Regions from separate parts of the Pseudomonas sp. HD57-3 genome, predicted to be linked through region 2. Evidence: predicted binding sites of a transcription regulator. Region 2 holds the regulator's gene; each other region holds the start of a gene.
What was found. The regulator FliA, encoded in region 2, starts transcription of late flagellar genes. The targets are predictions, from matches to a motif close to CTAAAGTTTNNNNNNNNNNNGCCGNTAA.

Region 1: the regulator FliA is predicted to act here: its motif matches at 4,106-4,133, upstream of flgM (flagellar biosynthesis anti-sigma factor FlgM).
Region 3: the regulator FliA is predicted to act here: its motif matches at 5,925-5,952, upstream of motA (flagellar motor stator protein MotA).
Region 4: the regulator FliA is predicted to act here: its motif matches at 5,870-5,897, upstream of AC0R79_RS14585 (methyl-accepting chemotaxis protein).

The regions. Positions count from the first base shown of each region.
Region 1 is NZ_CM148568.1:5,114,491-5,122,425, reverse strand. Features, by position in the region: gene AC0R79_RS23150 (glutamine synthetase family protein) at 1-916, shown strand, start outside; gene AC0R79_RS23145 (MFS transporter) at 985-2,337, shown strand; gene AC0R79_RS23140 (flagellar brake protein) at 2,398-3,132, opposite strand; gene AC0R79_RS23135 (flagella synthesis protein FlgN) at 3,228-3,695, opposite strand; gene flgM (flagellar biosynthesis anti-sigma factor FlgM) at 3,744-4,070, opposite strand; gene flgA (flagellar basal body P-ring formation chaperone FlgA) at 4,289-5,050, opposite strand; gene AC0R79_RS23120 (chemotaxis protein CheV) at 5,133-6,065, shown strand; gene cheR (protein-glutamate O-methyltransferase CheR) at 6,113-6,940, shown strand; gene flgB (flagellar basal body rod protein FlgB) at 7,179-7,586, shown strand; gene flgC (flagellar basal body rod protein FlgC) at 7,590-7,935, shown strand, end outside.
Region 2 is NZ_CM148568.1:2,003,266-2,011,200, reverse strand. Features, by position in the region: gene AC0R79_RS09065 (chemotaxis protein CheA) at 1-1,920, opposite strand, end outside; gene AC0R79_RS09060 (protein phosphatase CheZ) at 1,960-2,748, opposite strand; gene AC0R79_RS09055 (chemotaxis response regulator CheY) at 2,767-3,138, opposite strand; gene fliA (RNA polymerase sigma factor FliA) at 3,306-4,046, opposite strand; gene fleN (flagellar synthesis regulator FleN) at 4,043-4,873, opposite strand; gene flhF (flagellar biosynthesis protein FlhF) at 4,987-6,327, opposite strand; gene flhA (flagellar biosynthesis protein FlhA) at 6,339-7,935, opposite strand, start outside.
Region 3 is NZ_CM148568.1:826,052-833,986, forward strand. Features, by position in the region: gene serB (phosphoserine phosphatase SerB) at 1-124, shown strand, start outside; gene AC0R79_RS03675 (molecular chaperone) at 144-1,898, opposite strand; gene AC0R79_RS03680 (lectin OAA family protein) at 2,120-2,521, shown strand; gene asd (archaetidylserine decarboxylase) at 2,582-3,442, opposite strand; gene AC0R79_RS03690 (rhodanese-like domain-containing protein) at 3,461-4,276, opposite strand; gene AC0R79_RS03695 (HDOD domain-containing protein) at 4,316-5,854, opposite strand; gene motA (flagellar motor stator protein MotA) at 6,021-6,872, shown strand; gene motB (flagellar motor protein MotB) at 6,876-7,935, shown strand, end outside.
Region 4 is NZ_CM148568.1:3,244,258-3,252,192, forward strand. Features, by position in the region: gene glgA (glycogen synthase GlgA) at 1-162, opposite strand, end outside; gene AC0R79_RS14565 (D-2-hydroxyacid dehydrogenase family protein) at 690-1,643, opposite strand; gene AC0R79_RS14570 (alpha/beta fold hydrolase) at 1,657-2,682, opposite strand; gene AC0R79_RS14575 (YqaA family protein) at 2,768-3,202, opposite strand; gene AC0R79_RS14580 (DUF411 domain-containing protein) at 3,202-3,648, opposite strand; gene AC0R79_RS14585 (methyl-accepting chemotaxis protein) at 3,813-5,804, opposite strand; gene AC0R79_RS14590 (hypothetical protein) at 6,187-6,720, shown strand; gene AC0R79_RS14595 (GNAT family N-acetyltransferase) at 6,761-7,705, opposite strand; gene AC0R79_RS14600 (phenylacetate--CoA ligase family protein) at 7,705-7,935, opposite strand, start outside.

The DNA.
Region 1 (7,935 bases), 3.1 Mb from region 2:
TAACACCGACCCGACCCAGCCGTTCCAGCCGCCTGTCGGTCTCGACGGTCGTCGCGAGGACGGTCACTCGGCGTTCAGCGTCAGCTCCAATAACGGTCTGCGGCCGTTCTTCAGTGAAATCTATAAATGCATGGCGGCCCTCGGTCTGCCGCGCGATACCTTCATGCACGAAATGGGCGTCAGCCAGTTCGAGATCAACCTGCTGCACGGCGATCCGCTGCTGCTGGCCGACCAGACCTTCCTGTTCAAACACCTGCTCAAGGAAGTCGCACTCAAGCACGGCTTGACCGTGGTGTGCATGGCCAAGCCGCTGGCGCACACGCCGGGCAGTTCGATGCATATTCACCAGAGCATCGTCGAGATCGGCAGCGGCAAGAATGTGTTCAGCGATGCGGACGGTCAGCCGACTGCGATGTTCCGCCACTTCATCGGCGGGCAGCAGGCGGGCATGGCTGACTTCACCGCGCTGTTTGCGCCGAACGTCAATTCCTACCAGCGCCTGTGCCATCCGTTTGCTTCGCCGAACAACGCTTGCTGGTCCCACGACAACCGCGCCGCCGGGCTGCGTATTCCCGCCAGTTCGCCGGTTGCCCGTCGGGTCGAGAACCGCTTGCCGGGTGCCGATGCGAACCCGTATCTGGCGATTGCCGCAAGCCTGGCCGCCGGCTTGTACGGCATCGAGCATGAGCTGGAGCCAAGTGAAGCGATTCAGGGCGAGTTCGACGTGCCGGACCATCTTTCGCTGCCGTGTACCTTGCACGCGGCGCTCGAACGTCTGAAGCGCAGCCAGCTTGCAAAGGAACTGTTCGGTACGGAGTTCATCGAAGGCTACATCGCTTCGAAGACCATGGAGTTGACCAGTTTCTTTGACGAAATCACTCCCTGGGAACGCCGTGTTCTAGCAGCCCAGGCCTGACGAAATGTCGCCGTCGGGCTATCGTTTGATAGCCCGATACTTACCGCAAGGAGCCGCTCGGAACGCCGATGCGCCAAATCTGGAAATCCTTTCGAGCGCTGTATTTCGCCTCGCTGATGATGTTGATCGGCTCGGGCCTTCTTTCTACTTATCTGGCTTTGCGTCTGGCTGCCGACCATGTCGACGGGTTGTGGGTCGGTGCGTTGATGGCGGCCAACTATTTCGGTCTGGTGCTGGGCGGCAAGATCGGTCACCGCCTGATTGCCCGGGTCGGCCATATCCGTGCCTACTCGGCGTGTGCCGGGATCGTCGGCGCGGCGGTGCTCGGTCATGGTCTGGTGGACTGGCTGCCGGCCTGGCTGGTGCTGCGGACCATCGTCGGCCTCGGCATGATGTGCCAATACATGGTCATCGAGAGCTGGCTGAACGAGCAGGCCGACGCCAATCAGCGCGGTCTGGTGTTCAGCGGCTACATGATCGCGTCGTATCTGGGGCTGGTGCTCGGTCAGCTGATTCTGGTCATGCACCCGGGCCTGGGCCTGGAGCTGCTGATGCTGGTCGCGCTGTGCTTTGCCCTGTGTCTGGTGCCGGTGGCGCTGACCCGGCGGATTCACCCGGCACCGCTGCATCCGGCGCCGATGGAGCCGCGCTTCTTTATCAAGCGCGTGCCGCAGTCGCTGAGCACGGTGCTTGGTGCAGGTCTCATCATCGGTTCGTTCTACGGTCTGGCGCCGCTGTATGCCTCGCAGCAGGGGCTGTCCACCGAACAGGTCGGTCTGTTCATGGGTAGCTGCATTTTTGCCGGGCTGCTGGTGCAGTGGCCACTGGGCTGGTTGTCCGATCGTTATGACCGGGCACTGCTGATCCGCTGTTTCGCGTTCTTTCTGGCGATTGCTGCATTACCGCTGGCGATCCTGCCGCAGGTGCCGCTGGAGGTGTTGTTCATTGTTGGCTTCCTCTGCTCGCTGGTGCAGTTTTGCCTGTACCCGTTGGCGGTGGCGTTCTCCAACGACCACGTCGAAGGCGAGCGCCGGGTGTCGCTGACGGCAATGTTGCTGGTGACTTACGGCGTGGGTGCGAGTATCGGCCCGCTGGCGGCCGGCGTGCTGATGAAGCTGTTCGGGCCGCAGAGCCTGTATGCGTTCTTCACCTTCTTCGCGTTGGTGCTGGTGTGGCGGATCCGGCCGAAAGCCGTGACCAATTTGCACCAGGTCGACGATGCACCGCTGCATCACGTGGCGATGCCGGACAGCATGTCCAGTTCGCCGCTGGTGGCTGCGCTTGACCCGCGGGTCGACGAGCAGGTGGTGCAGGAGCAGATGCAGAATACGGTCGCTCCTGAACCGGAGCCGGAACCTGCCGCGCCCACCGACTCGACAGTCGAAGACGAGGGGCCGGACATCACTCCCGCCAAGCCTTGATCCGGGCATAAAAAAAACGGGCAGTCACCGCAGTGACTGCCCGTTTTTTATGCCTGCCGATCAGAGATCGTCTTTATCGAACCGACGCGCTTCGCGTTGCAGTTGATAAACGAAACGCTCGACGTTGCGGGCCGCCGGGCCGCTGATGTTGTGAAAGCGCAGGCCGGCGAAGGTGATGTTGAGTTTTTCTTCGAAGTGCAGGTAACGCAGCTCGACCGATACCGGTTGATTGCCGAACAGCGGCGCGGCGATCAGGCGATCATAGACCTGGCCCAATTGCAGGCGGTCGGTGATGTCGCCTTCAAAGCGCAGTTTGCAGCCGGTGGCGGAGATATCCAGCAGTTTGCCGCCGATCGGCGACTTGAGCTTTTCGCCGCCCAGTTCGACGCTGACCAGGTCGGTCAGCTTCAAAGCGGCGCGAAAGGCATTGCGGCGCTGGTGATAAACCACTTCGGTGGGCAGGTCGCCGGTGTAGAAGCGGTCGCCGTCGGAATCCTTGATGCTCAGCGTGCCTGTGCATTCCCAGGCAATGCGCACGCCATCATGAAAGCCCTCAACCTTGAACGGTTCGCCTGCTTCCAGAAAACGTTCGCCGTCGCGCGGGATCATTTCATCAAGCTTGATCGAACCGTTCTCGCGATCGACTTCAATCAGGTAGCTCTGGAAGCGCTGGCTGCGCTCGTGGAACGTAATGATCAGCGGATCGTGGCTCTCTTGCAGCTGGCGCAGATTGCTGGAGATCTCCAGGGGCGTGGTGAGCACCTTTGGGGGCTGCGGAGCGTCATCGTTGGACACGTTAAATCAATCTCCAGACAAAATTTGACTACGGCTGGCCAGTATTTTGCCAGCATGTTTCGCACGTTGATAGGGCGCAAGCATAGAAGAAAGCATCACGCCTGGCTGAGCGCGCGTGGTTTCTGCAGTTTGGAGAAGGTGCCACTGGCATCGTAGAGCGCGGGAGGCTCGCCGCCGGTGAGGATTTTCAGCTGATTGGCCGTGGCGGCCTGCTGCATGATGATCGACTGGCCGTTCTTGACGTTGGCCGCCTGGCACTGGGCAATCAGGTCGGTCAGGACATCGCTCTGGCTCAGCAACTGGTCGCCGATGCTCGACTGGCTGGCCAGTTGTTCCAGGCCTGCGCGGTCGAGGGACAGATTGAGACTGGCGAGGATTTCGCTGCGCTTGCGGCCATGCTGTTCGAGCAGAATGATCAATGCCTGTTTGCGCGCCAGAATCTCTTCCAGCAGAGGCATGTCGCGACCGTGCAAGGCGAGGGACTCGGTTTGCAGTAACTCCAGCAATTGTTGAGCTGGAGCAAAGTCGTCGGTGATCAGTTGCAATAAATTAGTGTCGTGCATGGCTGGCCTTGGGTTTTAAGCGTCCAAAAGCCTGGCGCTGACCGAGGCCTAGCGCTGGGCTTCGAAATTAAGCAGTTTGCTGGCTACACGGTTGCTGTCGACTTTGTAGCTGCCATCGGCAATCGCTGCTTTCAATTCGGCCACGCGGGCTTTATCGACGGCAGGCTGATCACGCAGCTTGTCAGTGACCTTCTGCAACTGTTGAGCCTCATTGCTGAGGTGTACCGATTCCCCGCTTTTTGCGGTACTGGCCTGTTCGGCCGGGGTATTCAGCGGCGCGGAGGTGCCGGTTTCGGCGGTTTCCTTGGCGTTGCTGGTACGTGTACTGCCCGTAAGTGACGAGGAGCTGTTCAAACGGCTGAAATCGATGACCATGTTAAAAACCTCTGGGAATTTGGACGCTTGCCATGTTCTCGGCCATCCCCTGGAAAACTTTAGGCTCATTTAGCAATGAGCTTGCATGCGCCGTTGCAGATCCTGCTGCGGCACAGTTTAGGGAACAGCTCTGGTCAGCGCCAGTTTTCTGCTTGAGTACTCAGGGGCTTTTCAAATATCCGTTCATACAGCCGCTCACATCACCGCTACATGGCCATTCACATGGCAACTTCCACCTGGCCGGGCGCGATAACCTGCGCCTTGATAACCCGTTGGGAATTGAGGTTTTTCACCCGAATCTGTTCTTTCAGGCCACCGTTGGACAGGGCTTCGCCCGGCATCCGCACGGCGAGGGTGCCGCTGCGGGCGGTGATCACCACTTGATCGCCCTTGCGAACCACTTCCGCCTGTTCCAGATGCACGAGGGTGATGACTTGATCGGCTACCGTTGGTCGGGTCAATTTCTGCCCGATGGCTTCATCCACCGACGTCAGGAAACCCTGATTGATCGTGCTGACGTCGCGCTCGCGCAAGGTCACGTCCTGAGGCTCGATGATGCCGGCGCGTTTGAGTGGTCGCGTGGTGGTGACAATCTCGCGAAACAGGCGGACTTGAGCGGGCACGAACACCGTCCAGGGGGAGGCGCCTTCGCAGCGGACCTTGACCGTGACACGGCCCAGAGGGCGTGCCGGACTCTCCAGTGTCGCTGTCAATTCCTTGTCGCACATAGGCATGCGCATGCGGGGATCGAGCTGGTTGACCTCGATTTCATAACGGCCTTCCGTTTGACTGGTAGCCAGATAGTCTTCTACGGTGAATTCAAGAAAGCCCTGAGTGACGCCGATAAGCATGTCAGGCAAGGTAACCGCATCAGCACCGGCAGGGCTGCCAGCGAAAAAAAGGCAAACGGCGGACATCGCGCAAAGCCCTCTGCGGAGGGGAGATGTCAGGCGTCGGAAAAATGTCGTTTGAGCGTTCATACGAGTTAAAAAGCAAGCGCCGTGCCGTTTAGCAATGAATGTGCGTCGCAACAACACTTGGCGTTGGTGTAGGAGTCTGGGCATGGCTGGTGTAATGGATTCGGTGAACCAGCGCACGCAACTGGTGGGGCAGAATCGCCTGGAGCTGTTGTTGTTCCGTCTCGACGGCCAGCAGCTCTACGGGATCAACGTGTTCAAGGTTCGGGAAGTGCTGCAATGCCCGCAACTGACGCTGATGCCCAAGTCCAGTCCTGTCGTGTGCGGGGTGGCGAATATCCGGGGGGCGACCATTCCGATCCTTGATCTGGCGATGGCGACCGGCTCCGGTGCTTTGAAAGACAAGAACAGTCCGTTCGTGATCATCACGGAATACAACACCAAGACCCAGGGTTTCCTGGTGCGCTCGGTGGAACGTATCGTGAACATGAACTGGGAAGAGATTCATCCGCCGCCCAAGGGCACCGGACGCGATCATTACCTGACCGCTGTGACTCGGGTCGACAATCAGTTAGTCGAAATCATCGACGTCGAGAAGGTGCTGGCGGAAGTTGCGCCGACCCCGGAAGCGATTTCGGTCGGCGTGGTGGATGTCGAGACCCAGAGCAAGGCGTTGTCGCTGCGGGTGTTGACGGTCGATGACTCGTCGGTGGCGCGCAAGCAGGTGACGCGTTGCCTGCAGACGGTCGGTGTCGAGGTGGTGGCGCTGAACGACGGCAAGCAGGCGCTGGATTACCTGCGCAAGCTGGTCGACGAGGGCAAGAAGCCGGAAGAAGAGTTCCTGATGATGATCTCCGACATCGAAATGCCGGAGATGGACGGGTACACCCTGACGGCCGAGATCCGCAGCGACCCTCGCATGCAAAAGCTTCATATCATCCTGCATACTTCGTTGTCGGGTGTGTTCAATCAGGCGATGGTCAAGAAAGTCGGTGCCGATGACTTCCTGGCCAAGTTCCGTCCTGATGACCTGGCATCCCGGGTAGTCGACCGGATCAAAGCAGCAGATATCAGCTAAGGGCCTTCTGCCCCTGGCGTTCAACACGATTTAAGAGGCGGCATCATTTGTCTACGGGTAATTTGGATTTCGAACAGTTCCGGGTCTTCCTGGAAAAAGCCTGTGGCATTTTGCTCGGTGAAAACAAGCAGTACCTGGTGTCGAGCCGTCTCAACAAACTGATGGAGCAGCAAGGCATCAAGTCCCTGGGTGAGCTGGTTCAGCGCATCCAGACCCAGCCGCGCAGCGGTTTGCGCGAGCAGGTGGTCGATGCCATGACGACCAACGAAACCCTGTGGTTTCGTGACACCTATCCGTTTGAAGTCTTGAAGAACAAGGTGCTGCCCGAGGCGATCAAGGCCGCTCCCAACCAGCGTCTGCGGATCTGGTCGGCGGCCTGCTCGTCGGGTCAGGAACCCTATTCGCTGTCGATGTCGATCGATGAGTTCGAGCGGACCAACATCGGTCAGTTGAAGATGGGTGTGCAGATCGTTGCCACGGATCTGTCCGGCAGCATGCTGACCAACTGCAAGACCGGCGAGTACGACAGCCTGGCGATCGGTCGCGGTCTGTCCGCCGATCGTCTTCAGCGCTACTTCGACCCGAAAGGGCCGGGGCGCTGGGTGATCAAGGCGCCGATCAAGAACCGGGTGGAATTCCGCTCGTTCAACCTGCTCGACAGCTACGCCAGCCTGGGCAAGTTCGACATCGTGTTCTGCCGCAACGTGCTGATCTACTTCTCCGCCGAGGTGAAGAAGGACATCCTGTTGCGCATCCACAGCACGCTGAAACCGGGCGGTTATCTGTTCCTCGGCGCTTCCGAAGCGCTGAACGGTCTGCCGGATCATTACCAGATGGTTCAGTGCAGCCCGGGGATCATCTACCAGGCGAAGTGATCAAGACCGGCAACACCAGAAACGGGAGTCCTCAGGGGCTCCCGTTTTTTTATGCCTGAAGGTTTTGCCGGTGGCAGGCGGCAGAAAAGCGGCATCCGGCGGAAACCGGTTGCCGCTTTTCTGGCATTGCCGTGTTGCCGGTTCCGCGCAAAGCCCCGTAATCCGGGGCTTTCTTAAACTGGCACGCCGCTTGCTATAACCCTGTTACGAAAAATCCGGTCACCTGAAGGTTCCCGACATGAGCATCAGCTTCGATAAAGCGCTCGGCATTCACGAAAAGGCTCTGGGCTTCCGCGCCCAGCGTGCCGAAGTGCTGGCCAACAACATCGCCAACGCCGACACCCCGAACTACAAGGCGCGGGATCTGGAGTTCTCCAAAGTGCTCGAAGCACAGAGCCAGAAGAACGCCAACGGCACCATCGCCCTGAACATGACCAACAGCCGTCACATCGAAGCTGAAGGCCTGGGCAATGGCGACGAGTCGCTGATGTATCGCACGCCGATGCAGCCGTCGATCGACCAGAACACCGTGGACGCCCAGCTGGAACAGTCGAACTACGCGGAAAACGCCGTCGGCTTCCAGGCCAGCTTCACCCTGCTCAACAGCAAATTCAAAGGGCTGGTCTCAGCCCTGCGCGGAGAGTAATCCATGTCCCTGTCCAGCGTTTTCAACATTGCCGGCAGCGGCATGAGCGCCCAGACCACCCGTCTCAACACCGTGGCGTCGAACATCGCCAACGCCGAGACCGTCTCGTCGAGCATCGACCAGACCTACCGTGCCCGTCACCCGGTGTTTGCCACCATGTTCCAGGGCGGCCAGAGCGGCGGCAGCAATTCGCTGTTCCAGAACCAGGACGCAGCCGGTCAAGGCGTGCAGGTCATGGGCGTGGTCGAAGACCAGAGCAACCTCGAAGCGCGCTACGAACCGAACCATCCGGCGGCCGACGCCAAGGGCTACGTCTACTACCCGAACGTCAACGTGGTGGAAGAAATGG
Region 2 (7,935 bases):
GTTGACGTTCACCAGCGGGAACGCGAACGCCTGATTGCCGAGCATCACCATCAGGGTCGGCATGATCGCCAGCGTCAGCGGCACCTTGATGACGATCTTCGAGCCCTGGCCCTTGGTCGAGTAGATGTTGATCGAACCGTTGAGCTGGGAAATCTTGGTCTTCACCACGTCCATGCCGACACCGCGGCCGGACACGTCGGAGATCTCGGTCTTGGTCGAGAAACCCGGGGCGAAAATCAGGTTGTAGCACTCGGTGTCGCTCAGGCGATCGGCGGCATCCTTGTCCATCACACCGCGTTTTACGGCGATGGCGCGCAGGACGTTCGGGTCCATGCCTTTGCCGTCGTCGGAGATCGACAGCAGGATGTGGTCGCCTTCCTGCTCGGCCGCCAGGATCACCTTGCCGCCACGGGCCTTGCCCGAAGCTTCACGTTCTTCCGGCGACTCGATACCGTGGTCGACCGCGTTGCGCACCAAGTGGACCAGCGGGTCGGCCAGTGCCTCGACGAGGTTCTTGTCGAGGTCGGTCTCTTCGCCCACCAGTTCCAGGTTGATCTCTTTCTTGAGCTGACGTGCCAGGTCGCGAACCAGACGCGGGAAGCGGCCGAAGACTTTCTTGATCGGCTGCATCCGGGTCTTCATGACGGCGGTCTGCAAGTCGGCGGTGACCACGTCGAGGTTCGACACGGCCTTCTGCATCGACTCGTCGCCGCTGTTCAGGCCCAGGCGCACCAGACGGTTACGCACCAGCACCAGCTCGCCGACCATGTTCATGATTTCGTCGAGACGCGCGGTATCCACACGTACGGTGGTCTCGGCTTCGCTCGCCGGTTTTTCCGGTGGTGGAGTCGCCGGTGCACGGGCCGGAGCCGGTGCCGCAGCGGCAGCCGGTTTGGCCGGTTCGGCTTTCGGCTCAGGCGCTTTTGCAGCAGGTTTTGCCGCAGCGGCCGGGGCCTTCGCAGCAGGTGTTGCAACAGCCGAAGCATTGCCAGCAGTCACGACGGCACCGGTGGCGACGTCAGTGAACTTGCCTTTGCCATGCAGATCGTCGAGCAGCGATTCGAACTCGTGATCGCTGATCAGATCGCTACCGGCCGCAGCCGCTGCCGGAGCAGCCGTCGCAGGAACCGAAGCAATTGCCGATTCCAGTGCATCGACGGCAAAGTTGCCCTTGCCGTGCAACTGATCGAGCAAGGCTTCGAATTCGTCGTCGGTGATGTCCGAGCTGTCGCCCGCCGCCGGAGCAGCCGGTGCAGCAGCGGCCGGAGCCACAGCGTCGGCCGCGAACTGGCCTTTGCCATGCAACTGGTCGAGCAGCGACTCGAACTCCGCGTCGGTGATTTCATCGCTGGCCGCTTCGGTGGAAGCAGGTGCAGCGGCAGCCGCCGGGGCTTCGGCTTCGGCCTTGACGGCGTTCAGCGAGTCCAGCAACTGTTCAAATTCGTTATCGGTGATGTCACCCGAATCGCCTTCGACGACCAGTTCTTCGATCATCTCGGCAACAGGCGAAGCCGGGGCTTCATCCGCCGATTGCGGTTCGGCCAGACGCGCCAGGGCGGCCAGCAGTTCCGGGGTGGCGGCGGTGATCGGGCTGCGATCGCGGACTTCGCTGAACATGCTGTTCACCGCGTCCAGCGCTTCGAGCACCACGTCCATCAGTTCTGCATCGACGCGTCGTTCACCCTTGCGCAGGATGTCGAACACGTTTTCGGCGATGTGACAGCACTCCACCAGCTCGTTGAGCTGAAGGAAGCCGGCGCCCCCTTTTACAGTGTGGAAACCGCGAAAAATTGCGTTGAGCAGATCTGCGTCATCCGGGCGGCTTTCCAGCTCGACCAGTTGTTCGGACAGTTGCTCAAGAATCTCGCCGGCCTCAACCAGGAAATCCTGAAGGATCTCTTCATCGGCGCCGAAGCTCATTAATGGGGTGCTCCTACAGGTCTAAAAACCCAAAAAAACTCAAAATCCAAGGCTGGATAGCAAATCGTCCACATCGTCCTGACCGGACACAACGTCTTCTCGTTTATCGGCATGAATCTGCGGACCTTCACCCTGCGAGAGATGTTTTTGTGGATCTTTTTCAGCAAGCATCGCCGCACGGTCATGTTCGATGCCCGCAAAGCGGTCCACCTGGCTGGCCATGAGCACGAGCTTGAGCAGGTTGCTTTCGACTTCGGTGACCAATTGGGTCACGCGCTTGATCACCTGGCCTGTGAGGTCCTGGTAATCCTGGGCGAGCAGAATGTCGTTCAGATTGCTCGACACCGCGCGGTTGTCCGCGCTGCTGCGTGCCAGAAAACCGTCGACCCGGCGCGCCAGTTCACGGAACTCTTCAGCCCCGACCTCACGGCGCATGAAGCGGCTCCAATCGGCGCTCAAGGCCTGGGCTTCGTCAGCCAGGCCATTGACCACAGGGGTCGCGCTTTCCACCAGATCCATGGTGCGGTTGGCGGCAGCTTCGGTCAGTTTGACCACGTAGCCCAGGCGCTCGGTAGCGTCGGTGATTTGCGACACTTCCTCAGCCTGCGGCATGTGCGGATCGATCTGGAAATTGACGATCGCACTGTGCAGTTCACGCGTGAGCTTGCCCACTTCCTGGTACAGGCCACGGTCACGGGTCTGATTGAGCTCATGGATCAGTTGCACAGCGTCGCCGAACTTGCCTTTTTCAAGGCTCTCGACCAGTTCGACCGCGTGTTTTTTCAGGGTCGACTCAAAATCGCCCTGTGAAGATTCGTTATGCTCCATAGCTCCCCCGCGCGTTCATCAGCCGATGCGTTCGAAAATCTTCTCGATTTTTTCTTTCAACGCCTGGGCCGTGAAAGGTTTGACCACATAGCCGTTCACGCCGGCCTGGGCCGCTTCGATGATCTGCTCGCGCTTGGCTTCAGCGGTCACCATCAGCACTGGCAGGTGCTTGAGCTTTTCATCGGCACGGACGTGGCGCAGCAGGTCGATACCGGTCATGCCAGGCATGTTCCAGTCGGTCACCAGAAAGTCGATGCTGCCGCTGTTGAGCACCGGAATGGCAGTGGTGCCATCGTCGGCTTCAACGGTGTTGGTGAACCCGAGATCACGCAACAGGTTCTTGATGATCCGCCGCATCGTTGAGAAGTCATCAACGATGAGGATTTTCATGTCTTTGTTCAATTCGACCTCCAAGCAGTCTTAAACGCGCCCAGCACCTGGACGCGCCATTTCAATCAATCCGGCAAAACACTCGATGACTGTCTGGAGCACAACAGAGCAAGACCGGTGCCGTTCACCACCGCACCAGCCTCGTTCGCAGTGTCCCCACACTGCCTTCAGCGCGCTCGCCACTCCCCCAAACGCCCCCGCAAGCGGGCCGCGCACTGGCTGTGTAACTGGCTGACCCGCGATTCACTGACGCCAAGGACTTCACCGATCTCCTTGAGGTTCAGCTCTTCGTCGTAGTACAGCGCCAACACCAGTCGCTCACGCTCCGGCAAATTGGCAATCGCGTCCGCCAGCGCGGCCTGGAAACGTTCGTCTTCCAGATCGCGCGACGGCTCCAGATGAGCACTGGCGCCATCCTCGTGCAGCCCTTCGTGTTCGCCGTCCTGCAACAGGTCGTCGAAACTGAACAGCCGGCTGCCCAGGGTGTCGTTCAAAATCCCGTAGTAATCGTCGAGACTCAATTGGAGTTCGGCCGCAACTTCGTGATCTTTAGCGTCACGGCCGGTTTTAGCTTCAATCGAGCGAATCGCGTCGCTGACCATACGGGTATTGCGGTGAACCGAGCGTGGCGCCCAATCCCCCTTACGGACTTCATCGAGCATCGCACCGCGGATCCGGATGCCCGCGTACGTTTCAAAACTGGCGCCCTTGCTGGCGTCGTATTTGGTCGAGACTTCGAGCAGGCCGATCATCCCGGCCTGGATCAGGTCTTCAACCTGCACACTGGCCGGCAATCGCGCCAGCAAGTGGTAGGCGATGCGTTTGACCAGTGGCGCGTAACGCTCGATCAGCTCGTACTGCGCGTCACGCGCCGACTTTTTGTAAAGGTTCATACCGCTGGCGGTCATAGCACAGGTCCTGCCGTTTGCTGCACGAGGCGCTCGACGAAAAATTCGAGGTGGCCGCGCGGGTTGGCGGGCAGCGGCCAGGTGTCGACCTTCTGTGCGATCGCCTTGAACGCCAGTGCGCACTTGGAACGCGGGAAGGCTTCATAGACCGCACGCTGCTTCTGCACCGCCTTGCGCACGCTTTCGTCGTAGGGCACCGCGCCGACGTATTGTAGGGCGACGTCGAGGAAGCGATCCGTGACCTTGGTCAACTTGGCGAACAGATTGCGACCTTCTTGCGGGCTCTGGGCCATGTTGGCCAGGACGCGGAAGCGGTTCATGCCGTAATCGCGGTTGAGCAGTTTGATCAGCGCGTAGGCGTCGGTGATCGAGGTCGGCTCGTCGCAGACCACCAGCAACACTTCCTGGGCCGCGCGAACGAAACTGACTACCGAGTCACCAATACCCGCAGCGGTGTCGATCACCAGCACGTCGAGATTGTCGCCGATGTCGCTGAATGCCTGAATCAGGCCGGCATGCTGGGCCGGGCTCAGGTGAACCATGCTCTGGGTGCCGGAAGCGGCGGGCACGATGCGGATTCCGCCGGGGCCTTGCAACAGCACGTCGCGCAGCTCGCAGCGGCCTTCGATCACGTCGGCCAGGGTGCGTTTGGGTGTGAGGCCCAGCAGAACGTCGACGTTCGCCAGCCCCAGGTCGGCGTCCAGCAGCATGACCCGACGGCCAAGCTCTGCCAGCGCCAGGGACAAGTTCACTGACACATTAGTCTTGCCGACGCCACCTTTGCCGCCGGTCACCGCGATCACCTGTACGGGATGCATGCTGCCCATGTTATTTCTTTACCTTGTCTTGCATAGACGGAGGCCACATTACTGGCTGCGCGTTCACAACCGGAACAATGCATGGCAGACCATCGATGTAGGTACAAAAACGGTTCATTACCTCAGCCAACCTGCTTGGTCGGACTGTGGTAGATATCAGCGAACATGTCAGCCATGGCTTCTTCGCTGGGTTCTTCCTGCATTTGCACACTGACGGCGCGGCTGACCAGTTGATGACGGCGCGGCAGATGCAGATCATCCGGAATACGCGGCCCATCGGTCAGGTAGGCGACCGGTAGTTCGTGACTGATCGCCAGGCTCAGCACTTCGCCAAGGCTGGCCGTCTCATCCAGTTTAGTCAGGATGCACCCGGCCAGCCCGCAACGCTTGTAACTGTGATAAGCGGCGGTTAGAACCTGTTTCTGGCTGGTGGTTGCCAGCACCAGATAATTTTTCGACCGAATGCCACGACCGGCCAGACTTTCCAGCTGCATGCGCAGGGCAGGATCGCTGGCTTGCAGGCCGGCGGTATCGATCAGCACCACGCGTTTGCGCAGCAGTGGATCCAGCGCCTGCACCAGGGACTGGCCCGGATCGACGTGGGTCACCGAAACGTTAAGGATGCGGCCCAGAGTCTTGAGCTGCTCCTGCGCGCCGATACGGAAACTGTCCATGCTCACCAGCGCGATGTTCTGCGCGCCGTACTTGAGCACGTAACGGGCGGCCAGTTTGGCCAGCGTGGTGGTTTTGCCCATGCCGGCAGGACCGACCATGGCAATCACCCCACCCTCTTCCAGCGGCTCGACTTCCGGTACGGCAATCATCCGTGCCAGGTGCGCCAGCAGCATGCGCCAGGCCTGACGCGGTTCGTCGATCTCGGTGATCATCGACAGCAGATCACGGGACAGCGGGCCGGACAAACCGATGCGTTGCAGACGACGGTACAGATTGGCCTGGGCCGGACGGCTGCCTTGCAGCTGGTTCCAGGCCAGAGTGCCGAGTTGCACTTCCATCAGTTCGCGCAGGCTGTTGAGTTCGAAACGCATCGAGTCCAGAGCACGCGGGTCGACGCCAGCGGAAACCGCTGCAGGCGCCGGTGCCGGACGGGCCGGAGCCTCGTAGGTCGGTTCGGTCAGCGGCTCGGCAGCGGTCAGCGGCAGGCCGGCCGTCAACGGCAGCCCGGCGAACAACTGGCGATTGGTGTTGCCGTCGGCTTCGCCACGCAGGCTCAGTTCGGCCTGTGCGGTGACGATGCGCGACTGGGTCTTGCGCAGCTCGTCCTCGAGCTCCATGTTCGGAACACGCGGGGCCAGCGCCGACAGTTTGTAATCGAGCGCCGCCGTCAGCTCGACGCCGCCGGCGATGCGGCGGTTGCCAATGATGGCGGCATCAGCGCCCAGCTCATCACGAACCAGCTTCATGGCCTGACGCATATCGGCGGCGAAAAAACGCTTAACTTGCATAAACCACTACCTCAGCCGTTGGGCCCTACTGTCGCAACGATGGTCACTTGCTTGTTGTCCGGAATTTCCTGGTAGGCCAGCACATGCAGTCCGGGAACTGCCAGGCGACCAAAGCGCGAGAGCATCGCGCGAACCGGGCCTGCTACCAACAGGATCACCGGCTGACCTTGCATTTCCTGGCGCTGCGCCGCTTCGATCAGCGAACGCTGCAGCTTCTCGGCCATGCTCGGCTCCAGCAGAACGCCCTCTTCCGAGCCTTGTCCTGCCTTCTGCAGACTATTGAGCAATATTTGTTCCAACCTTGGCTCCAGCGTGATAACTGGCAGCTCCGACTCAGTCCCTACAATGCTTTGGACGATGGCGCGGGATACGCCGACCCGCACAGCGGCCACCAAAGCGGCGGTATCTTGACTCTTGGCGGCATTGTTGGCGATGGCTTCGGCAATGCTGCGGATATCGCGCACCGGCACGTGTTCGGCCAGCAACGCCTGCAATACTTTGAGCAACTGCGACAGCGTGACCACGCCCGGCACCAGCTCTTCAGCCAGTTTCGGCGAGCTCTTGGCCAGCAATTGCATCAATTGCTGCACTTCTTCGTGGCCGATCAGCTCGCTGGAGTGCTTGTACAGAATCTGGTTCAAGTGGGTCGCAACCACGGTGCTGGCATCGACCACGGTGTAACCGAGCGATTGCGCCTGGGCGCGCTGGCTGACTTCGATCCACACCGCCTCCAGGCCGAAAGCCGGATCTTTGGCGGTAATGCCGTTGAGCGAGCCGTAGACCTGCCCCGGGTTGATCGCCAGTTCGCGATCCGGGTAGATCTCGGCTTCGGCCAGGATCACGCCCATCAGGGTCAGGCGATAGGCGCTTGGCGCCAGGTCGAGGTTGTCGCGGATGTGCACGGTCGGCATCAGGAAGCCCAGATCCTGCGAGAGCTTTTTGCGCACGCCCTTGATCCGCGCCAGCAATTGCCCGCCCTGGTTGCGGTCCACCAACGGAATCAGGCGGTAGCCGACCTCCAGGCCAATCATGTCGATCGGGGTCACGTCGTCCCAGCCCAGCTCCTTGGTTTCCATGGCGCGGGCCGGCGACGGCAGCAGCTCCTGTTGACGCTTGACCTCTTCCAGCGCGACGACCTTGGCCACGTTCTGCTTCTTCCAGAACAGGTAAGCGCCACCGGCAGCCAGGGCAGCCATGCTCAGGAACGAGAAGTGCGGCATGCCCGGCACCAGGCCCATGACCGCCATCAGACCGGCAGCCACCGCCAGCGCTTTGGGCGAGGCGAACATCTGGCGATTGATCTGCTTGCCCATGTCTTCCGAGCCGGAAGCACGGGTCACCATGATCGCCGCAGCTGTAGATAACAACAGTGATGGCAATTGCGCCACTAAACCGTCACCAATGGTCAGCAAGGCGTAAACCTTGCCCGCGTCAGCGAAAGTCATGTTGTGCTGGAAGATACCGACGGCCATGCCGCCGATCAGGTTGATGAACAGAATCAGCAAACCGGCGATGGCGTCACCGCGTACGAACTTGCTGGCACCGTCCATCGAACCGTAGAACTCTGCCTCTTGGGCGACTTCCTGACGACGGGCCTTGGCCTGGGCC
Region 3 (7,935 bases), 1.2 Mb from region 2:
TCTGGGCGTGGCGTTCCGCGCCAAGCCGCTGGTCAAGCAGTCGGCGAAGCAGGCGATCTCGACCCTCGGGCTGGATGGCGTGCTGTACCTGCTGGGCTTCCGGGATCGCGACGGGCAGCTCTGACATCGGCTGCGGTCCTGGCTCAAAGGGATTTCCACAACGAGTCGAAATCCTCCTCGCTCCCGCCATTCCCGGCGGCCTCCAGCGAGCGATAGGCAAACTGATTGAAACTGTGAGTGCTGGCCACCCGCCGATCCAGCCCGGCGCGGTGCTCCTCGCCTTGGGTGTTGATCAGCACTTTGTTGCCTTCCTGAAACGGCAGCCGTGGCGCCAGTAATGTCGCCGGCAAATCGATCGCACTGATCTCCGGCAACAGCAAACCGCGCAGATACTGGCTGTGATCATCCCGCGAACGCACCAGTTGCAACCCGCACGGCCGGGCATGGGGCGCGACCAGTTCGATGCCCATTTGCGTACCGGCGCCGCGTACCTGGCGGATCCAGCGCACCACGGCAATGCTCCAGCCCTGATTGAGGCTGTCCTGAATCCCGACCATTTCCCCGGCCTGCAATTCGGCCGGTACGTCCTTTGGCCAAGCCAGGCAGTAACCGCCGGGGCTGTGGTTGATCACCGGCAAGGCATAGGTCGGGTAATGCGGCGGACTGTCGGCGTCGCCTTCATCGTCGGTCAGCGGTTCGTAGCGGATTTCCTCGTAGGGCAACAATTCATCGGATGTGCTCTGTGGTGCGGCGTCGAACGCCTGGCTCCAGCTGTCCTTTTCGCCCTGAACCACCGCTCGGCTGAAATTCGCCGCGCGGGCGCCGGGGTGCTTGAGCAGTTCGCTGAAGGTGCGCTCGCCGCCAAGGTAGAAGTGCAGGGCGCTCATGCCGACGCACACGGTCAGGTTGCCCTGGCCCACGGTGCGCTGAAAGCTGCGCTCGGCGGCTTCGCCCCAGGTGGCGTGCAGGTGTTGCAGGGTGTCGAGGGTCAGACCGGACGGCACGGGCAGCGGCGTAGTCGCATCCTGATGCAGCAGGTTAGCCTCGATGGCATTCACCAGCGGTTGCGGATCGAAGCCGAGCAGACTGGCTCGTTGCTCGCTACGGAATTGGGAGCGGTAGCGCGGGCCGGCGTCGATCTCTGCCGAGATCGCGAACAACCCTTCGCCCGGATGGGCGGGATGCAGTTTCAGCCACGCACTCCACGGTTCCACCACTTGCGCCAGACGCGCGATCTGGTTTTGGCGCAACTGATTGCAACGGGCGCTGCCCAGCAGCAGGGCGGCGAGGTAGGTCTGTTCGACACTCAGCTCGCCGGTCAGGCTGGCAAGGTCGTCGCGCACCCGGCGATGTTGCAGTTGCAGCTCGCAGGCACAGCGAAACAATTGATGCAGTTCGAACCACAGCTGTTCCGGTGCGGCGCTGTACAACTGTGTGGCGCGAACCAGTTGCCCTTTGAGCGCATGGGCCGCTCGTTGCAGCGCTTCGCTCACCAGAGCTGCGCGATCCCGGGAATACTTGGGCGCGATCCGCCCAATGATCTGTTTGTAACCGATGGCCAGCTGACTTTGCAGGGCCTGGCACAGGTTGCTGATCTTGCGTGAGCGCTCATCGAGCATGATCGCCTGATGCAGAAAATGCCGTTCCAGGTGCTGGCAGACGAAGTAAACCTCGGGGCGCAACAGTTCCAGCAGATGCAGGCGATTGTCGCTGGGGGTCAGCAGTTGATTGAGTTCGCCGAGGCCTTGATACAGCAGGCGCGCGGTTTCGCCGATGTTGGCCTTGGGCAGGCCGGCGATCCAGCGCTTGAGGTCGCGCGGCGTGGCTTCACAGAAGGACAGGCGCAACTGCGTGGGCGTCGGGGCGCTCAGTTTTGGTTGGGATCGAGGCTCACTCATGCCGTGACAAGCTCCGGCGGCGAATAGGGCAATGCCAAAAACTCTAGCAGTTGTGCTCTGTTTCGCAGGCGATTGTCAGGCTTTTTTACCGTTGGTCTGCTGGCCTGGTGCCATTTCGGCAGGCGCTACTAGGCTCTCAGACGTGCGATCGGAAACGCACGGTTGCACGGCTTGCCGCAACGTCGGGCAGGTCTCTGAAAAACTTCAAGGAGATGAGGTTCATGTCTAAATACGCAGTGGCAAATCAATGGGGCGGTAGTTCGGCACCTTGGCATCCGGGTGGAACCTGGGTGCTGGGCGCGCGGGACAACCAGAACGTCGTCGCGATCGAGATCAAGTCCGGCGACGGTGGCAAAAGCTTCACCGGCACCATGACCTACGCCGGCGAAGGCCCTATTGGCTTCAAGGCTCAGCGCACTGGCCAGAACCAGTACAACGTCGAGAACCAGTGGGGTGGCAACGATGCCCCGTGGCATCCAGGTGGCAAGTGGGTGATCGGCGGGCGGGATAACCAGAATGTTATCGCGTTGAGCGTCACGTCCAGTGACGGAGGGAAAAACCTCAGTGGCACCAATACCTACGCCAACGAAGGCCCTATCGGCTTCCGTGGGCAGATAGAGTAACGGCGCCACTCAGGTCGTGTCCGCCCCTTCGCAGACGTGCGAAAGGGCGGATCAACAGGTTCAGGCGTTCGACTGTGCCAAGGCCTGACCCATCTGTACCGGCGAGCCGGCTTTCAATTCTTCAACCCATTTCACCTGATCCGGCCCGAACAGCACGATCGCGGTCGAACCCAGCTTGAAGCGCCCCAGTTCTGCACCTTTTTCCAGATGAATCGGCGCACGGGCGGCTTCGTCGTAACGGAAGGTTTTCAGTTCGCGCTTCGGTGGCGTGACCAGGCCGGCCCACACGGTTTCGATCGATGCCACGATCATCGCGCCCACCAGCACCACGGCCATCGGCCCGCGCTCGGTGTCGAAGATGCACGCCACACGCTCGTTGCGGGCGAACAGTTCCGGAACGTTTTCTGCGGTGGTCTGGTTGACCGAGAAGATCCGGCCCGGGATGTAGACCATTTCGCGCAGGGTGCCGGCCAGCGGCATGTGCACGCGGTGGTAGTCCTTCGGCGACAGGTAAACAGTGGCGAATTCACCGCCCATGAACGGCGCCGCATTGGCTGCATCGCCGCCCAGCAGTTCCAGCACGCTGAAGCTGTGGCCCTTGGCCTGGAAGATGCGACCGTGTTCGATCGGGCCGAGCTGGCTGATCGCGCCGTCGGCCGGGCTGAGGATCGCGCCCGGGGTCTGGTCCAGCGGACGCGCGCCGTCTTTCAGGGCGCGGGTGAAGAAGGCGTTGAAGTGCTCGTAAGCGGTGACGTCTTCAACCAGTGCCTGTGACATGTCCACTTGGTAACGCTTGGCGAACCAGGTGGTGAAGGCATTCTTGAACCAGCGCACGCGGCATTCGGCGACGCAGCCGGCCAGGCGCGACAGCAGGTGATGAGGCAGCAGGTACTGGCTGATGATAAACAAACGCTCTTTCATGACTGTCCTTAAAAATCCTTAAAGCTCGACGGGGGTGTCGGGGTGGTTGCCCCATTCGCCCCAGGAACCGGCGTAGCCCTTGACCCGCGGATAACCGAGGGCTTTGGCCACCAGATAAGTGAAACCGGACCGGTGATGGGTCTGGCAGTGGGTAATGATTTCTTTGTCCCTGGTGATCCCGAGGTTTTCGAGGATCTGCGGCATGTCGGTACGGATGCGCAGCTGGCGCGCCTGATCCATGCCTGCCGTCCATTCGAAATTGACTGCGCCGGGGATGTGTCCAGCTTTGGCCGCCAGGACCTTCTCGCCGGAATACTCCAGCGGCCCGCGAGCGTCCCAGATCGCCAGGTCAGCAGCGCCGAGACGGCTCTGCAGGTACTCGCGAGTGGCGGTCGGTTCCTCGTGCAGGGTCAGGGCAACCGGGCCGCCCGCCGCCGGAGGAATCTGGATCGACATCGGCGAACCTTCCGCCAGCCACGCCGGCAGACCGCCGTCGAGGTAGTGGTATTTGTCATGGCCGATCACGTCCAGCAGCCAGATGAAGCGCCCGGCCCAGCCGCCGCCTTCGTCGTCATAGACCACGTAGACAGCGTCTTTGCGATGGCCCAGCTCACCGAACAGTTCTTCGAGTTTTTCCTTGCTCGGCAACAGGCCCGGAGCCGGCGCCTGACCCAGCTGGGTGCGTTTCGGATCAACAAAACGTGCGCCGGGAATATGTCCCTCGGCGTAGCGGGCGGCACTGGTCAGATCCACCAGAATCAGATCGCGGGATTCGAGGCGCGGCAGCAGGTCGCTCGGCTCGATCACCAGGGCCAGGCCAGAGAAATCAGACATGTGAGGTCTCCAGAGCACAAAGGGGAAGGATTGTAGCTGTCATTGGCCGCGCTGGCTAAAACTGTGCAGGGCTTTCTCGATGCACTGCGCGGTTTTGCCGAAGGCTTGCACGGTGATGTCGGCGAACGGCCCGCCACCCTGGTCGGCGACCACGATCATGATCACCCGGCCGTTGTTCACCAGCGAACGCAGGAACAGGTGCTCGCCCCGGAACAGCGTGCGCAGCGAGGGCGGCAGCAGGGCGGAAAACTGGGCGTTGTTGTCCGGGGTGATGCGTACTTGCGCCTGCTGCGCGAGCAAGCGTTGCAGCACCGAACTCTGGCTGACGACGAAATTGAGTGCAGCGGCTTCCTTCGGCAACCCCGAGGTTTGATGGACGCGCAGATTGGCGTGGCTGCGGTCGGCCATCAGGATCATCACCCGGCGCATGCCGCTGGCGACCAGCGCATCGCGGGCGGCGACGGTCAGGCTCATGGCGTTGGTGAAGCGGCTTGGCACAGCCAGCAGTTCGGCGCATTGGCGGCGCCACTGGGTCAGGTCTTCAGCGGACGGCGCCGCAGCCGGCAGCATTCCGGCAGGCAGGCGTCGGGTGCCCCACGGCCACAGCAGCGAAACCGCCGGGTGCCACAGGTCCGGCATGGAATGATGGCGAGCGCTGACGGCGGCCTGTTGGTGCAACTGTTGCTGCACCTCGTCCATCGAGATTTGCAGATAAAGGCTGGTCAGGTATTGCCAGCGCTCGCTGTGCGGACTGTCCCAGGCCTGTTGCGCCGAGAGTGCCAGGCCGTTGGCCAGCAACACGGTGTTGGCCGGCTGGTTGAGCCAGCGGCGCAGGGTCGGGTCGTCATCGAGGCGATTCTGTTGGCGCAGCGGATGATCGACGTCGCGGGCAATGCGCAGGACTTTGACCAGTTCGCGCTGCTCGGTCAGCAGCAGGCGATAACCTTGCTGGACCCAGATCGGCAGACGCCAGGCTTCCACCAGCGCTTCGCCGATTTTCAGCAGGCGCACGCCGAACAATTGCTTCTCTACTGCACGGGCGGATTCACCCTTGTGGATAACCCGCACTTCCCACTCTTCAAGCAATTTGGGAAAGGTCAGAGCCAACGGCCACAGCGGCGACAGAAACAGCAGGCTGCCCCAATGGATGTCCTGCCACAGTCGCGCCAGGCGGCTGGCGAAAAAACCGTTGGCCTGTTGCGTGGCGTGCTGGCTGATCATCTGCAACTGGCGCAGGGCCTGGGGGATCTGTGCGGCAGGCTCGGCGGGCAGGCGCGCCAGCAGTTCTTCGGTACGGGCAAGGCCGAGGCGATTGATCGCCACTTCGAGGTTTTCCGCAGGCGCAGTCATGTTGCCGTGGGTATGGCGGTTGGCTTCGCGGATGATGCTCAGGGCCAGCGCCGGGCTGTCCTGCATCAGGTCGGCAATGTCGCGCAGCGAGCTGCGGTCATCGCGAATCGCCCGGCAGACCCGGTCATGGGCATCTTGCGGCACCGGCAGGCGAACGCTGTCGAGCAGCTTCACCCAGCCATCGAGTGTGGTCGGTTTTGCGTGTGGGACGTTCGTTTCATTAGCCATGTCTGGACGAGATCTTCACTGACTGTAGACGCGCCCGGCATGGGCTAAATTGGCTTTTCGCCTGAACTGGCTATAGTCTGGCGCAGTTTTGCCGATAAGTAGAAGAAGAGATTTTTTAACTTCCGAATATGACCTTGAACCCGACTTAAATAAGTACTTTCTACCTATGGCTAAAATTATCGGCATCATCGTCGTATTCGCGAGCGTGCTCGGCGGATACGTGCTCTCCCACGGCAAGATTGCCGCTCTGATCCAGCCCTTCGAGGTGATGATCATCGGCGGTGCTGCACTCGGTGCATTCCTGCAGGCCAACCCCGGCTACATGACGATGCACGTGCTCAAGAAATCCCTGAGCATGTTCAGTTCGCGTTTCAGCCACACGTTCTATCTGGAAGTGCTGGGCCTGATCTACGAGATCCTCAACAAGAGCCGCCGCGAAGGCATGATGGCCATCGAAGGCGACATCGAAGACGCCGCCGCGAGCCCGATCTTCGCCAAGTACCCGGCGGTACTGAAAGACGAACGCATGACCGCGTTCATCTGCGATTACCTGCGCATCATGTCCTCCGGCAACATGGCTCCCCACGAGCTGGAAGGTCTGTTCGACATGGAACTGTACAGCCTGAAGGAAGACCTCGAGCATCCGTCCCACGCGGTGAACGGCATTGCCGACGCCATGCCGGGTTTCGGTATCGTCGCGGCGGTACTGGGTATCGTGGTGACCATGGCCTCCCTGGGTGAGGGCGATCAGAAGTCCATCGGTCTGCACGTAGGTGCGGCACTCGTGGGTACCTTCTTCGGTATTCTCGCGGCGTACGGTTTCTTCGGCCCGCTGGCGCACTCCCTGGCCCACGATGCCAAGGAAGAGCTGAACGTCTACGAAGCCATCAAGGCCTCGCTGGTGGCTTCGGCTTCCGGCATGCCGCCGTCGCTGGCTGTCGAGTTCGGTCGCAAGGTTCTGTACCCGGCTCACCGTCCAAGCTTTGCCGAGCTGGAACAAGCTGTTCGCGGTCGTTAAGTCATGGAAAATAACCAGCCGATAATCATCAAGCGCGTCAAGCGCATCGCCGGCGGGCATCACGGCGGGGCGTGGAAGATCGCCTTCGCCGACTTCGCGACGGCGATGATGGCGTTCTTCCTGGTGTTGTGGCTGCTGTCCACCGCGACCCCGGAGCAGAAGATCGCCATCGCCGGTTACTTCAAGGACCCGGTCGGTTTCTCCGAGAGCGGCACGCCGTACATCATCGATCTGGGCGGTACGCCGACCCTCGCGCCGGAAAACACCCTCAACCCTGAAGTGAAGTCTCAACCGCAGCCGGACAAGGTCACGGTCGACACCGAACAGGTTGAAGGCATGGCCGAGCAGGTCGAGAAGGAACGCCTGGAACTGCTGCTGCAAGAACTGCAGAACAAGGTCGACGAGAACCCGCAACTGCAGAAATTCAAGGACCAGATCCTGTTCGAGATCACGCCGAACGGCTTGCGCATCCAGATCATGGACGCCGAGAACCGGCCGATGTTCGACTCCGGTTCTGCACGCCTGAAACCGTACTTCGAAGACATCCTGCTGGCCATGGCCGACACCATCAAGGCGGTGCCGAACAAGATCAGCATCAGTGGTCATACCGATGCCAAGCCTTACGTGGGCAACGGCGATTTCGGTAACTGGGAACTCTCGGCCAACCGTGCCAACGCCGCCCGGCGTGCACTGGTGGCGGGCAGTTATCCGGATGCTCAAGTGGCGCGGGTTGTTGGTTACGCCTCGTCGGCACTGTTCGACAAGGAGAACCCGTTCAACCCGGTCAACCGCCGCATCGACATCGTGGTGCTGACCAAAAAGGCTCAGGCAGCCATCGAAGGTTCGCAAGGTGCCGACCCGTCGAAACCGGCAGATCAAGGCCAGAACGGCGCCGCGCCGGCCACCCCGGTCGACCCGAACGCCCTGCCGGCGGATCAGCAGCCGGTGCCGGCCCACGAGTTGCGCGAACGGCTGAACCTGTTCGACGACCCGCTGCCGAAACCGACCGAGCCGGGCGCAGCGGCACCAGCCCCGGCGCCGGCTGCACCGGCTGCTGCACCGG
Region 4 (7,935 bases), 1.2 Mb from region 2:
GAACAACACTTTCTTCTTGTTGGGGTTCTGACTGGCTACCGGCGTCAGCGTCTTGGTGCCCGGGACGTTGATCGACCGGCTGCCGGGAACGCTCACGGTGCTCGACTCGCCGACCGGCTGGTGAGCACGCTCTCCCTGAATATCCAATGCCGCACTGATCATATGAATCTCCCGTCTTTTTGATCTGATTCTTGTGTTAAACAAGCGATGTCCATGGCCAAGTCCTGTGGCCGGGCGCAAACGCGCCACGCATCGGTGAGCAAACGCTACCCAACACGCGCAAGCAGAATGGGTGAGGGGACCATTGCAAGACTTGAACCAGTCGCTTTGGCCCTGCCTATCAGATGACACGTCGCGATCAGCAAAAGTTTCGACAAATTTTCCGCTTTGTGACCGGCCGGTTTTACCCCGCGAAAACCAGTCTAGGCCAGATCCTAGAGCGGGCCAGGCCAATCGGATGAATTGTTCGACAATCTGTTGCAGGGTCACGAAATCCGTGGCTTCGGGAGGGGGTGCGCCCCGACGAAGTGCATGTTTGGCGGGGTCGATGATGCAAAATGGTGACCGGCCGGTCACGATTTCGGGCGCCGGGAAAGTGCGGGCGCACTGTTGCGGTGCGGACAGTTGTGTTGGCGGGCGAACAGCGGGTGCTGCTTCGCGGGCAGGGTTGCCCGCGAAGGCGAGGGGTTTCAGTTGAGCAGGCGGATCGGTTCCCCGGCTGCCCAGGCTTGAATGTCTTCGATCATCTGCGAAAAGAACAGCTCATAGTTCTGACGGCTGACGTAGCCGACATGGGGCGTGGCCAGCACGTTGTCGAGGGTGCGAAACGGGTGCAGGGCCGGCAGCGGTTCCTGATCGAACACGTCGAGGGCCGCACCGCCGAGGCGCTGTTTCTGCAAGGCCTTGATCAGCGCGGTTTCGTCGACAATCGGCCCGCGCGCCGTATTGATCAGCAGCGCGGTCGGCTTCATCCAGTCCAGGGCCTGGGCATCCACCAGGCCCCGGCTGCGGTCGCTGAGCACCAGGTGCACCGACAGCACGTCAGCCTGTTCGAACAACTGCTGCTTGCTGACATAGGTGACGCCGGCCTGTTCGGCGCGCTCGGCGGTGAGGTTTTCGCTCCAGGCGATCACGCGCATGCCGAACACCTGACCGAACTGCGCCACTCGCTGACCGATGCTGCCGAGGCCGAGAATGCCGAGGGTCTTGCCGTGCAGGTCGCCGCCCAGCCCTTGCTGCCACTGGCCGGCGCGCAGGGCGTTGGCCTCGTTCACCAGATTGCGGGTGGCGGCCATGATCAGCGCCCATGTCAGTTCCGGCGCTGCGTGCTTGTAGCTGTCGGTGCCGCAGACCTTGATCCCGAGACGGGCGGCGGCCGGCATGTCCAGCGCTGCGTTGCGCATGCCACCGGTGACCAGCAGCTTCAGGTTCGGCAAGCGTTTGAGCAGGTCTTCATCGAAGCGCGTGCGTTCGCGCATCACGCAGATCACCTCGAACCGGCCCAGACGTTCGGCCAGCGTGGCGTTGTCCGCCGGGTACTCATGGACGAAGGTGACTTCGCCGAGACTGTCGAGCACCGACCAGTCGACTACGCCCCGCGCGACGTCCTGCCAGTCATCGATCACCGCAATCTGCACCGCCATCAGCGTTACCTCTTCAACGAACGGGATTGGTTTTGTCCAGCCAGCCCAGCAGTGCCTCGTGGAATTTCGCCGGCTCTTCCATCTGCGGGGCGTGGCCCATGCCGGGGAATTCCACCAGCGTCGACTGAGGAATCAGTTTTGCCACCTGCTTGCCCAGTACGTCGTAGTGGCCGATTTTCGCCTTCACTTCCGGCGGCGCAATGTCCTTGCCGATGGCGGTGGTGTCGGAAGTGCCGATCAGCAGCAGGGTCGGCATCTTCAGGTCCTTGAACTCGTAGTACACCGGCTGGGTGAAGATCATGTCGTAGATCAGCGCCGAGTTCCATGCGACCTGAGTCTTGCCCGGGCCATTGCTCAGGCCGGCGAGCATGTCCACCCAACGGTCGAATTCAGGTTTCCAGCGGCCGTCGTAATAGGTCGTGCGCTCATAGTCGCGAATGCCCTGGGCGGTGACTTTCAATTCGCGCTGATACCACTGATCGACGCTGCGATACGGCACGCCGAGGGCTTTCCAGTCTTCCAGGCCGATCGGGTTGACCAGCGCCAGTTGCTCGACCTGATCCGGGTATTGCAGCGCGTAACGGGTGGCGAGCATGCCGCCGGTGGAGTGGCCGAGCAGGGTGGCTTTCTGGATGCCCAGCGTCTTGAGCAGTTGCTGGGTGTTGGCCGCCAGTTGCTGGAAGGTGTACTGGTAGTGATCAGGTTTGCTGGAGGTGCAGAAACCGATCTGATCCGGGGCGACCACCCGGTAACCGGCCTCGCTCAGGGCCTTGATGGAACTGTCCCAGGTTGCGCCGCAAAAATTCTTGCCGTGCATCAGCACGACGGTGCGTCCGTTGGCCTTGCCGTGGGCGGCGACGTCCATGTAACCCATCTGCAGCGACTTGCCCTGGGACTGAAAGGCAAAGTGCTTGAGGGTGTAGGGATAATCAAAGCCTTGCAGCTCCGGGCCGTATTGCGGGCCTTCGGCGTTAGCAAGCAGGGGCAGGGCGGCGGTCAGCAACAGGCCGGGCAGCCAGCGGTTCAGCGACACAGACATAGGACAACTCCACAAGAAATCGGCCGATGCTGGAACGGCCGGATTAGGGCGACGTTAAACACAGGCAATCCCCGGGCCCGATCGTTCAACCGAGCCAGCCGAGGGTGAGCATTGCCAGCACCCCGTAGCGGGCGCCTTTGGCGAGGGTGACGATCAACAGAAAGCGCCCGAGAGGTTCGCGCATGACCCCGGCGATCAACGTCAACGGATCGCCAATGACCGGCAGCCAGCTGAGCAGCAGCGACCAGTGACCGTAACGCTGATAGTGAACGCGGGCACGCTCCATATGCTTGGGGCTGACCGGAAACCAGCGCCGGTCCTGAAACCGTTCCAGCCTGCGCCCCAGCCACCAGTTCACCAGCGAACCGAGGACGTTGCCCAGCGTCGCCACGGCCAACAGCCCCCAAAGCCAATAGCGTTCGCTGACCAGCAGCCCGACCAGCACGGCTTCCGATTGCAGCGGCAACAGCGTCGCAGCACCGAACGCGGCCAGGAACAGCCCGAGATAACCCGCCGTCATCAATGGGCCGGGTAATCCGCCACCACCACATCGGCGCCGTCTTTCTTCAGGCCGATCACTTGATACGCATCGCTCATGCCGTCCATTTCCATGCCCGGCGAGCCCATCGGCATACCCGGTGCGGCAACGCCCAGCAGATCGTCACGCTTGCTCAGGGCCAGCACCTGTTCCGCCGGCACATGGCCTTCGACAAATTTGCCGTTGATGATCGCGGTGTGGCAGGACGCCAGACGTGGCGGAACGCCGTGTTGCTGCTTGAAACTGCTCATGTCGGATTCGACGTGGTCTTCGACCTTGAAACCATTGGCTTCCAGGTGGCTGATCCACTTTTTGCAGCAGCCACAGTTGGCGTCGCGGTGGACTTCGATCGGGATGAGGTCGGCGGCTTGGGCCAGGGAGGAGATGAACAGGGCGCTCAGGGCGGCCAGACGCAGGTGGTTTCGCATGGAGGGCTCTCGGCTCGAAGGAGGAACGGTCAAAAAAGGAAGGCATTTTGACCGGTTTTTCCTGCCGGGCATCAACGGAGTGTTTCCAAGTGATACGAGGCAGGCCTGCCAACATGATCGTAGATCAAAGCTGACAGGCCACTGAGCGCAAGATGACAAAACGGTCAGCGAACCTTGAAGCGCCCCATGATCGCGCTCACCCGGCTGTTGGCTTCCAGCAGCTGGCGGGTGTTGAGTTCGCTGGCCTGACCGCTTTCCACCAGCTCATCAACCATGTGGCGGATCTGCACCATGCTGCGGTTGATCTCTTCGGTGACCGCACTTTGCTGTTCGGCAGCGGTGGCGATCTGGGTGCTGAGGCTGTTGATGTGGCTGACGGAGCCGGCCATCTCGTCGAGACCGCTGTTGACTCGCGCCGTGGCGTCCGCAGCCGACTGGCAGCTGGCCTGGGTGTTTTCCATGGCGCTGACCGACGAGCTCACACCTTGGGTCAAGCGGCTCAACATTTCGTTGATTTCCGAGGTGCTGGCCTGGGTGCGGGCGGCGAGGGCACGCACTTCGTCCGCCACCACTGCAAAACCGCGACCCTGCTCACCGGCCCGCGCTGCTTCGATGGCGGCGTTGAGCGCCAGCAGGTTGGTCTGGCCGGCAATGGCACCGATCACACCGAGGATTTCGGTGATGCGCTGGGCGTCCTGCTGCATGCTTTCGACCTTGTGGGTGGCGCTGGCCACTTCGTCGATCAGTGCGACCACGCTGCTTGACGCTTCGCCAACCACCACACGTGAGCGATCGGCGTTTTCGTTGGCGCGCTGGGTGAAAGCGGCGGTTTCGGCGGCATTTTGCGCGACGCTTTCGGCGGTCGAGCTCATTTCGTTGATGGCGGTAACGGTCTGGTCGGTTTCCGAGGCGTGGCGCGCCAGAATCTGGCTGGTGTGCGTAGACGTGCGTTGCAGGTTGTCGAGGCTCGAGGCCATGGCGCCGGTAGCCTGGGTGACTTCGCCGATCATGTTCTGCAGGTAGGCGATGAAAGTGTTGACCGAATGCCCGATGGCACCGAGTTCATCTTCAGCGCGAATGGTGATGCGTCGGGTCAGGTCGGCATCGCCGCTGGACAACGAATCGATATTGGCTTTCAGCGCTTTCATGCGCGAAACCAGTTGGCGGATCGCGTAGACCTGCAACAGCACCAGCAGGATCACCAGCGGAATCTGCAACAGGCTCAGGCTGCTGAGCACGTCGTCACGCTGGGCGGTGAGCATTTTGGTCGGCAGCGCGGTGGCGAGGAACCACGGGGTGCCTTCGATCGGACGCATGAAGAAGGTGCTGGCTTCACCGTGGTTGTCGAATTCGACGCGCTGCGCCTGCTCACGGTTTTGCAGCCCGGCCTTGACCTGGCTGGCAAAGGTCGAGCCGCCGGCCAGTTCGCTGATGTTCTTGAGCACGATCGGCCCGCTGATGCGCGAGCTGTTGCTGATGATCTTGCCGTCAGCCTCGACGATCAGCATTTCGGCGTTGAGGTCTTTTTCCTTGCGCGCCACCAGATCGTTGAAGAAGCCCAAGGTCACGTCGATGGTCGAGACGCCCCAGGCGCTGCCGTTTTTCTGGATGGCCATGGCGCAGTTGGTGCGCGGTTCGGCGCTGGCGTCATCTTTATAGGCAGCGGCCCAGGCGCACTGGCCGCGCGGGGTCTGCATGCCGCCCTTGTACCAGCTCTGGTCGTAATAGTTGGGGGCTGCGTCGCTGTTCCAGAACGTGTTCACCGCCAGTTTGCCGGAGGCATCCCGGTGCCAGAACGTACTGAACTTGTTGCGTCCGGCCTCACGCTGGCCGGGCAACGGCCAGATGCCGCCGCCGAAGACTTTCAGTTCGCCGTATTGATCCACCAGCCCCGGCAACACGGTGTCGATGGCCGCGCTGTCGAGCAGCGGGATGGTCTGGGTGATGCTGCGCTGTTGCGCCTGGACCTTGTTCAATTCGCCCTGGATCTGCTCGGCCACTTCAGCGATGCGGTTGAGCACCACTTGCTCTTCGGTATGGCGCAGCTTGGGCGCGACCAACTGGCTGATGCCAACCACGGTCAGCACCGACAACAACAAAATGAACAGAACCAGAAACAGCGTGTAGCGAGCCTGAATGGTGCGGAATGCGGGCATGGAAACCGGTCCTTGAGCAGGGATTCTTATTGTGGGCAGGGGAAAAACAGCGCGGGTTTCCTAACGTATCGTCGGGTACTCGGGAAGCTTTAGGTACTTTCGTCCTAAAAGAGCCGATCCCGACCAAAGGAAGGTATCTGGCCTGATACATTGGAACTAAACGTCCCGAACGTTAGAGCAACAACCCCACTTTCATCACATTGTCATGAAGGCTCTAGTCCCGCATTTACGGGGCTGTTATTGGTTTGTATCGTGAATGTACGAAAATTGTAAAAAAGTGCACAAAGGAGTTGGTGCCATTGGTTTGCCGGCCGATACTCCGGGCAACTCAAAAGTCGTTCAACAAGGAATTTTTCATGTTTTCCTCGCAAGGAGCTTGCTCATGACTATCGGATATACCGGTGCCTGGCAACCCAAGGCGGGTTTGCTGGTTCGAGATACAGGCAGCTCGAGCAAACCGGTTTCTCAAAGTGTGAAGGTCAAGCAGATGCTGGCCCTGGTCGGCAACGACCCCACTGCGATCAGTACCGCGGAAATGGACAAGCAGGGGCTGCACAAGAACATCAAGGGTTTCGATCCCACCAATGTTTCGGCCAAACAGTTGGGCAGTCTGAGTGCAATGCTGCGTGGCCGGGGCCTGATTTCCGAGATCACGTCCATGACCTTGCTCAACGCCGGCGACAAGTTCGATCGCTTCGGTATTCAGAAGGATCCGGATGCCAAGTTCAATGCGCTGGAATATTTCGCGACGCAACTCGATACCATCCAGAACAACAATCTCAAGGGCAACAAGTACGCGAATACGTTGATTCCGGAGTACAAGAAAGCCATTTATGTACTGCAGAACCTGCAGACTTACGGTCAGGGCGGAGAACGCAAGCCTCCTACCGATCAAGGTATAAAAGCCAAGGCATGACAGACAGAGCCCGCCCCGGTAACGGGGCGGGCTCTTTCGTTTATGGGCGATTGCCGCAAGCGTGGAATTTAGAGGGCGAGGCGATCTGCCGCTGCATATCGTCATGCAATCGCTGCATTTGCGGGCAATGCAGTTCAAGGGGTTTGGGCTGGAACCCGCGATGAAACAACGCCAGCCATCCAGCGCCTTTGTCATCGGGCGCCAGTCCGCTGAACACGAAACCCCTCGCCGATAACCGGCGCCAGGCATTGTCGAAACCCTGCGCCAGCCTGAGCCTGATCGAAATCAGCCAATGGTCGGGCAGTTGCTGCAGCTGCTTGAGCAAACTGTCGTCCACTTCGTTGAATACCCCGTCGTATCGCCCCCAGCGCTGTTCCAGCTGCGCCGGTGCGCCGACCCAGGGCGACACGTTCAAGCGCGTTCCGAACATGTCGCACATCTGCTGCATGAACTCACGGCATTCATTCGGCCAGGTCAAAGCCGGCAACGGGCGCTGATAACCATCGCCCGGGGCGTAACCCAGCACGAGCGATTCGGTCACCGCGCCGCCAAAGGGCGACGGTGCGTGATCGGGCAACACGCCGGTGTTGTGAAAACCAAGGCCAGCGGCCATTTTCTGGGTGTAGGGGTGATGGGTCATTTGCTTGATCGTGACCCCCTGATAACCCAGCGCCTGCGCATGGATCAGCAAATGCCGGCCCATTTGCGTGGCCACGTTTTGCCCACGGATCTGCGGATCTACCACGCTCAGGGCCAGTTCGGCGAGGGATGATCCTTTGTCGAGAATCAACGCGGAGTGACCCGCCACCTGACCGTTCGCCACCGCTACCAACGAGTGCCAGCGGCGGTCGGCATGGTTCTGGCTGATCATGCGGGGCAGATAAACATGCGGCTGAGCGTAATGGTCGCCATAGATCTTTCTGAACAGGCGACTGACGGCCGGGGCGTCGCTAGTGCGGTAGCCCCGCAGGGTGATCGCGTCCATCAGCAGGTCCCCTGGCCAGAGCCGTTGTAGACGCGCCGATCGAGCACACGTTGACGCTTGCCGGAGCGTGGATGGCGTGCCAGCTCCTGAACCTTGCAACAGCGAATCTGCAATGCCAGCAGGTGATCGGCGCTCAGTTGCCTGATCAACGGATAGTCTTCGATCAAGGCACTGTGCAGCGTCTGGTCGGCTTCAGCGTTTGCCGGTGTCAGGGCGTCCGGCGCCCAGTT